2 linked regions of the Pseudovibrio sp. Tun.PSC04-5.I4 genome follow. Each later gene encodes a partner of the first gene's protein in a complex. Links are inferred from orthologs where the notes say so. Each region holds a gene or a part of one and is shown on either strand. Other genes may lie near its edges.

Region 1 (3,273 bases):
TGAACACAGCATCTTCGCTCTGCTCATGCTGACGCAGATGAGCACGAACACGAGCCAGAAGAACAGCAAACTTGAACGGCTTGGTAACGTAATCGTTCGCACCAGCTTCCAGACCAAGAATGGTGTCGCTGTCTGTGTCATGACCGGTTAGCATGATTACAGGTGCGCCAAAGCCGGCTTTGCGCAACATCTTCACAGCCTCACGGCCATCAATGTCCGGCAAACCAACATCCATCAAAACAAGATCAAAATGATCTTCTTTTGCTTTTTTGATGCCAGTTGCAGCATTCTCTGCTTGAGTGGTTTCAAATTCATCATAGAGCGACAGTTGCTCTACGAGAGCTTCGCGCAGATCGTTATCGTCATCTACAAGAAGAATTTTACGTGCGGTCATATTCTCACCCAATCACCGGTAGCGGTGCATTGCCTAAAACTTATCTCACATAAATACATGAAGGGTTGCCGAAAAAAAGGCGAGCGAAAACATGGTAAATCTCCGAGTTTTTCGTAAAATCTAGTTCACGCGCAAGTGACCCCCACTTTATTTGGGAGTGTTTCTTCCAGTATTTTTCTCAGGATATCAGGTTTCGTAATGCTTCCACTCGCTATGCCCACCCCGCCTACAAAACTGCGTAAAAAGACGCAAAAAACGCTATTTGTGCGCCATACAGGTGAGGAACCACACTCCGGAACACTTAGTCTTGGAGCGGTAACATTTGCGTGTGCGCTGGGAAGAACTGGTTTAACGCACACAAAGAAGGAAGGCGATGGAACGACGCCAATTGGACGCTTTGAACTGCTGAATGTGTATTATCGCGCAGATCGTGGGTCCTGTCCGGTAACTTATTTGCCGGTTTCACCACTTTCTCCTGATGACGGCTGGTGCGATTCTTCTGAGGAGACGCTCTACAACCGACCTGTTGATTTGCCATATGAACCCAGTCACGAAAAAATGTGGCGGGATGATCGGCTCTACGACATTGTTGTTGTGCTGGACTGCAACATGTATCCGGCCGTTAAGAACGAAGGCAGCGCCGTCTTCTTTCACGTCGCCCGTGAAGGCTTTTTACCGACAGAGGGCTGTATTGCTGTTTACCCAGAAGTGATGCGTGAGATCCTGAAGGAAATGGCTCCTGGTGACGTGCTAGAAGTGTGTGTTGATTAACGCAAAACTCGTTCAATGCATAAGGGCTGCTTTAAAGCGGCTCGTTCAGTTGTTCTAACCGAGGGTTTCTCCTGTATTTTCCCTAGTAATCTACGGTATTTTCCTTCATATAGTGCGTTCTTGACGGGTTAAATATGGATGGTAGCGAGCTGATGACGGATATGTTGGTTCCCTTTTTAAAAATGAACGGCCTTGGCAATGATTTCGTGGTGTTTGATGCCCGCGAAAACGAAATTGCCTTAACTCCCGAGCAGATAGCTGCAATCGGGAGCCGTACTAAGGGAATTGGCTTTGATCAGATGATCACCGTTGAGCCCACCAATTCCGGCGCTTATGCATTTATGCGAATTCACAACCGTGATGGCAGTGAAGTAGGTGCTTGCGGAAACGCAACACGGTGTATTGGCCGCCTGTTAATGGACGAGGCGAAAACCTCAAACGTTGCTATTCTCACGAATGCAGGATTGTTGATTGCTCATGCCTCTGACAGCGAAACACTTGTGAGCGTAGACATGGGCGTTCCGCGTCTTGAGTGGAAGCAAATCCCGCTTGCGGAAGAGTTTGTTGATACACGCGCTATTGAGCTTCAGATCGGGCCAATTGATGCGCCAGTTCTGCACTCGCCAAGTGTTGTTAACGTTGGTAATCCGCATGCTATTTTCTGGGTGGATGATATTGAAACCCATGACCTTGAGCGGTTTGGACCATTGCTTGAGTGTCACCCGATGTTCCCTGAAAAGGCGAATATCTCTCTGGCTCAAATCATCGGCGAAAACGAGATCCGCCTGAAGGTTTGGGAACGTGGTGTTGGCTTGACGCGAGCCTGTGGCACCGCAGCCTGCGCAACGGGAGTTGCTGCAGCACGGACAGGACGAACAGCACGTAAGTGCACCGTTCATCTACCGGGAGGGCCGCTGGGTATTGAGTGGCGTGAGGACAATGACCACATCATAATGACCGGCGAAACAGAAATTGAATTCGAGGGTGAGCTTAATCTTAACACCCTGACCTACACAAAGACCGCTTCGGGGGATGCGGCAATGGAGCCTACGCAGTGAGCATTGATGTTGTAACATTCGGCTGTCGCCTGAACGCTTATGAGTCGGAAGTGATGAAGCGCGAAGCCGAGGCCGCTGGCCTGAAAGACGCCGTGCTGATCAACACCTGTGCCGTGACCAACGAAGCAGTCCGCCAAGCACGACAAGCCATTCGTAAAACACGTCGCGAAAACCCTGATGCACGCATCATCGTAACCGGATGTGCCGCACAAACTGAGTCTAAAACCTTTGCCGAGATGGGTGAAGTGGATCTGGTTCTTGGCAACTCTGAAAAGCTTGAGCGCGCCTCTTATGGCCGTGTCGCTCAGTTTGGCATTGAGGATACCGAGAAGGTTCGCGTTAACGATATTATGAGCGTGCGCGAAACTGCAGGTCATCTGATTGACGGGCTTGAAGGACGTTCCCGCGCCTTTGTTCAAGTCCAAAACGGATGTGACCACCGCTGCACGTTCTGCATTATCCCCTATGGCCGTGGAAACTCTCGCTCAGTACCGATGGGCGTTGTGATTGATCAGATCAAACGGCTGGTTGATAATGGCTACGGCGAAATCGTACTGACTGGTGTCGATATCACCTCTTTTGGTGCCGATCTGCCGGGCACACCAAAGCTGGGAACGCTCTGTGCCAAGATACTGAAGATGGTTCCTGATCTGAAGCGACTGCGCCTCTCCTCCATCGACAGTATTGAAGCTGATGATGAGTTGATGGAAGTCATCGCCCATGATCAACGTCTGATGTCGCACTTGCACCTGTCTTTGCAGGCTGGCGACAACATGATTCTGAAACGCATGAAGCGTCGGCACTCTCGCGAGGATACCATCCAATTTTGCGAGGACGTTCGCAAGATGCGTCCCGATGTTGTGTTTGGCGCTGATATCATCGCCGGCTTCCCAACAGAAACCGATGAGATGTTTGAGAACACCATGCGCATTGTTGATGAGTGCGGCCTGACACACTTACACGTGTTCCCGTTCTCTCCTCGCCCAGGTACACCAGCAGCTCGCATGCCGCAGCTTGATCGCAGGATTATTAAAGAGCGCGCAGCCCGTC
Region 2 (3,247 bases), 140 kb from region 1 along the record:
ACAGGTTTTATCTGGATTGGCATTGTTGATGACCCCAATGGGGGGAGCCAATGACAACCATTAAGCTTTCGAGTGCTATTGATGGTGTTGCGCCCAGCGATATTGAGATAGTCAATCTGCCAGATCGTGCTCAGCTGGAACAGGCAGAAGCGCAAAAACCTGGATCTAGTGGCTTTGTCGGCCTACCCGGCAGCAAACAACGCCAACAAACACTTGGCAACAACCTCACCAATCAAGCCAATGGCCCAACACCTTTGATTGAGCTTGCTCGCAAAGCCGGTTATGACGGCTTGGATGGCGGGTTCTCTGGCGAAACGCTTTCAATAGATCCGGTTGAGCAGTTGTTGGAACCAAGCTCCTACGGTGCTCTTCCCAAAATTTCAGAGGAAGGCATTCGTCCGCTTGATGCTTATGCCCGCAGGCCTAATCCTGCGACACTGACCCAAGCTCGCATCGCTATTCTGGTCAATGGCGTTGGCCTCAATTCGGATATGACCATCAAGGCTATCGAAGATCTGCCCTCCGATATCTCATTGGCGCTCTCTCCTTATGGAGATGATGTCGACAACTGGATGCAGGCGGCACGTTTATCAGGACACGAAGTTCTGCTGCAAACGCCGATGGAGCCCTTTGACTATCCAGATAATGATGCTGGCCCACAAAGCCTGCTTATTGGCTTGAGCGCAAAGCAGAATGATGACCGTCTTGCGTGGATTTTGGGACAAACCAGTAATTACGTTGGGCTTGTGAACTTAATGGGTGACCGGTTTACCTCCAACGAGAAGTATATGGGCGAATTCCTTGGCAAAGTACGCGACCGCGGGTTGATGTATGTAGATGATGGAACCTCTCCCCGCTCCAAAGCAGGTAAACTGGCGACGAGCCAGCAGGTTCCGTTTGTGCAAGCTGATCTTGTGCTTGATCTTAATCTGAGCTCTGAAGGCATTGGCACGCAGTTGCTGGAGCTTGAGACAATCGCACGTCAGCGCGGCATAGCGGTTGCCACGGCGACGGCGTTTCCAGTGACATTGAATGCTTTGCAAGTCTGGTCTGAGCGATTGGAAGAACGGGGGCTCTCCCTTGTTCCAATCAGCACCGCGGTGAATGCGGACCGATAAGCGAGTTTACAAAGGCAGCTGGCTTCAAAACTGAGCTGTTTAGTATTTTGTATTCACGTATTTCCTTACCCGTAAATCAGAGACTATTTTCGAGAATACACCTAAGGAACAGGACTAAAATGACTGACTACAGCGCTCTTCCGTTTCGCCCGTGCGTAGGCATTATGCTCATCAACAAAGATGGGCTGGTATGGGCTGGTAAGCGTTATGGCGATAAGCAGCCAATCCCTGAAGATTTTGCCTGGCAAATGCCTCAGGGTGGGTTGGACAAGGGCGAAGACCCGCATGAGGCTGCCAAACGCGAGCTTTATGAAGAAACCTCGGTCACATCCATCACTCTGCTTTCCGAAGTTTCTGAGTGGATCTCCTATGATTTCCCTGAGGAAATTCAACGTAATATGCGCAAGGCAAAATACCGCGGCCAGAAGCAACGTTGGTTCGCTTTCCGTTTTGAGGGTGATGACAGCGAGATCAACATTCTGACACCGCCAGAGGGACATGCTCAGGAATTTTGTGAGTGGCGCTGGGAGAAGGCGGAAAACCTGCCGGGTCTGGTTATTCCCTTCAAAAAGCAAGTCTATGTGGATGTTGTAGCCGCATTTTCTGAGTTTACTGTTTGATTGAGAAAAATGCTGTCTTCAGGTTTAAGTACAAGTAATTTAGGACAAAAGCATGAGCCGTTTCTGGAGCCCAATCGTTGAAAAACTGGTGCCTTACACTCCGGGTGAACAGCCAAAGCATCAGTCCTTTATCAAGCTCAACACCAACGAAAATCCTTATGGCCCCTCTCCCCTTGCGTTGGAGGCGATCCGCTCCGCAAGTGATGATGGGCTCAGGCTTTATCCAGACCCTGCCGCGGCTGATCTGAGAGCGGCGATTGCTTCAACCCTTAAGCTGGATGCAAGCCATGTGTTTGCAGGCAATGGCAGTGATGAAGTGCTGGCCCATGCCTTCAACGCCTTCTTCAGTGGTAGAGACCCGATCCTGTTCGCTGATATCACCTACAGTTTTTACAAAACCTACTGTGAGCTTTTTTCCATCGACCATCGGAAAGTCCCACTCACTGAGGATTTTCAGATCAACCCGCAGGATTACATAGGTTCTTGTGGTGGCGTGGTGATTGCCAACCCCAACGCTCCAACTGGCATTGCGATGGGGCTGGAAAGTATTGAGCAGATACTCCAGCAGAACCGCGATGTCGTTGTGCTTGTTGATGAAGCCTATGTGGATTTTGGCGGCGACAGCGCGGTGGGACTTGTGACGCACTATGAGAACCTGATTGTAACGCAGACTTTCTCGAAATCTCGCAGTCTGGCGGGTATGCGTGTTGGGTTTGCAGTTGCCCAGCCGCATCTCATTGAAGCACTTCAACGGGTTAAAGACAGTTTCAATTCCTATCCGCTAGGCCGCCTTGCGCAAGTGGGAGCTGTTGCTGCGTGGACTGACTGGGACTGGTTCGATAAGACGCGCAATCTGGTTATAGCCGACCGGGACAGAACATCTGACGCTCTCAAGAAGCTGGGTTTTGAGGTCTTATCGTCCGCAACCAACTTCGTTTTTGCATCGCATGAGCACATTCCAGCTGAGAGGCTCCTTTCAGGCTTGCGAGAGCGCGGCATTCTTGTTCGCCACTTCAAGCAGGAACCGATTAGAAACTGGCTCAGGATTTCTATCGGAACAACCGAGGAATGCGATGCCTTGTTAGAGGCGATAGCGAGTATTGTGGGTGAGTGAATTCGAGTTTTTATCTAAATGTTGTAAAAACTACTTTTGAGTGCAATGCATTTTAGGAATGAGCAAAATGGTTTGGGTTGTAGGTATCGCTGTAATTGCGGTCATTTGGCTTTTTATGGCAACAGGAAAAGCGAAACAACGGACTGATTACCTAATCGAGATATCCGAGAGCATGAGTGAGCAAGATCTTCATGAGCAATTTGATAAATACTACTTTATCGCTCTCGATCAAATGTCCGATCCTATGCATTCACAATTCACCTCAAAACAATCTGATGAAGCCATAGAAAGACTTGTTGTTTATCAAGAGCGGCTTAATCAGATTCACGACTTAGAGCATGGCCCTGCTTGGAGAGTAAAGGCTCGCTTCCAACTACTTAAGCAGCTACGCGACC

The links.
Region 2: the proteins of dapF (region 1) and BLS62_RS17650 are in contact, whole or in part, in a solved structure (PDB 5YGU), measured with the Escherichia coli proteins. The link is inferred for Pseudovibrio sp. Tun.PSC04-5.I4 from one-to-one orthologs.

What each region holds. Positions count from the first base shown.
Region 1 is NZ_FNLB01000006.1:2,802,375-2,805,647, forward strand. What follows is about bases 313-3,261. They hold dapF (diaminopimelate epimerase), read left to right. Parts: upstream 313-1,299; coding sequence 1,300-2,223; downstream 2,224-3,261. Other genes in these bases: BLS62_RS18340 (response regulator transcription factor), read right to left, coding at 313-394; BLS62_RS18345 (L,D-transpeptidase family protein), read left to right, coding at 593-1,165; mtaB (tRNA (N(6)-L-threonylcarbamoyladenosine(37)-C(2))-methylthiotransferase MtaB), read left to right, coding at 2,220-3,261. In the rest of the region: more of BLS62_RS18340, read right to left, coding at 1-312; more of mtaB, read left to right, coding at 3,262-3,273. UniProt on the Escherichia coli protein: Involved in the succinylase branch of the L-lysine biosynthesis and in the biosynthesis of the pentapeptide incorporated in the peptidoglycan moiety. Catalyzes the stereoinversion of LL-2,6-diaminopimelate (L,L-DAP) to meso-diaminopimelate (meso-DAP).
Region 2 is NZ_FNLB01000006.1:2,660,811-2,664,057, forward strand. Bases 65-2,987 are described here. They hold BLS62_RS17650 (RNA pyrophosphohydrolase), read left to right. Parts: upstream 65-1,237; coding sequence 1,238-1,738; downstream 1,739-2,987. Other genes in these bases: BLS62_RS17645 (divergent polysaccharide deacetylase family protein), read left to right, coding at 65-1,118; hisC (histidinol-phosphate transaminase), read left to right, coding at 1,791-2,852; BLS62_RS17660 (hypothetical protein), read left to right, coding at 2,920-2,987. In the rest of the region: BLS62_RS31750 (hypothetical protein), read left to right, coding at 1-54; more of BLS62_RS17645, read left to right, coding at 51-64; more of BLS62_RS17660, read left to right, coding at 2,988-3,247. UniProt on the Escherichia coli protein: Master regulator of 5'-end-dependent mRNA decay.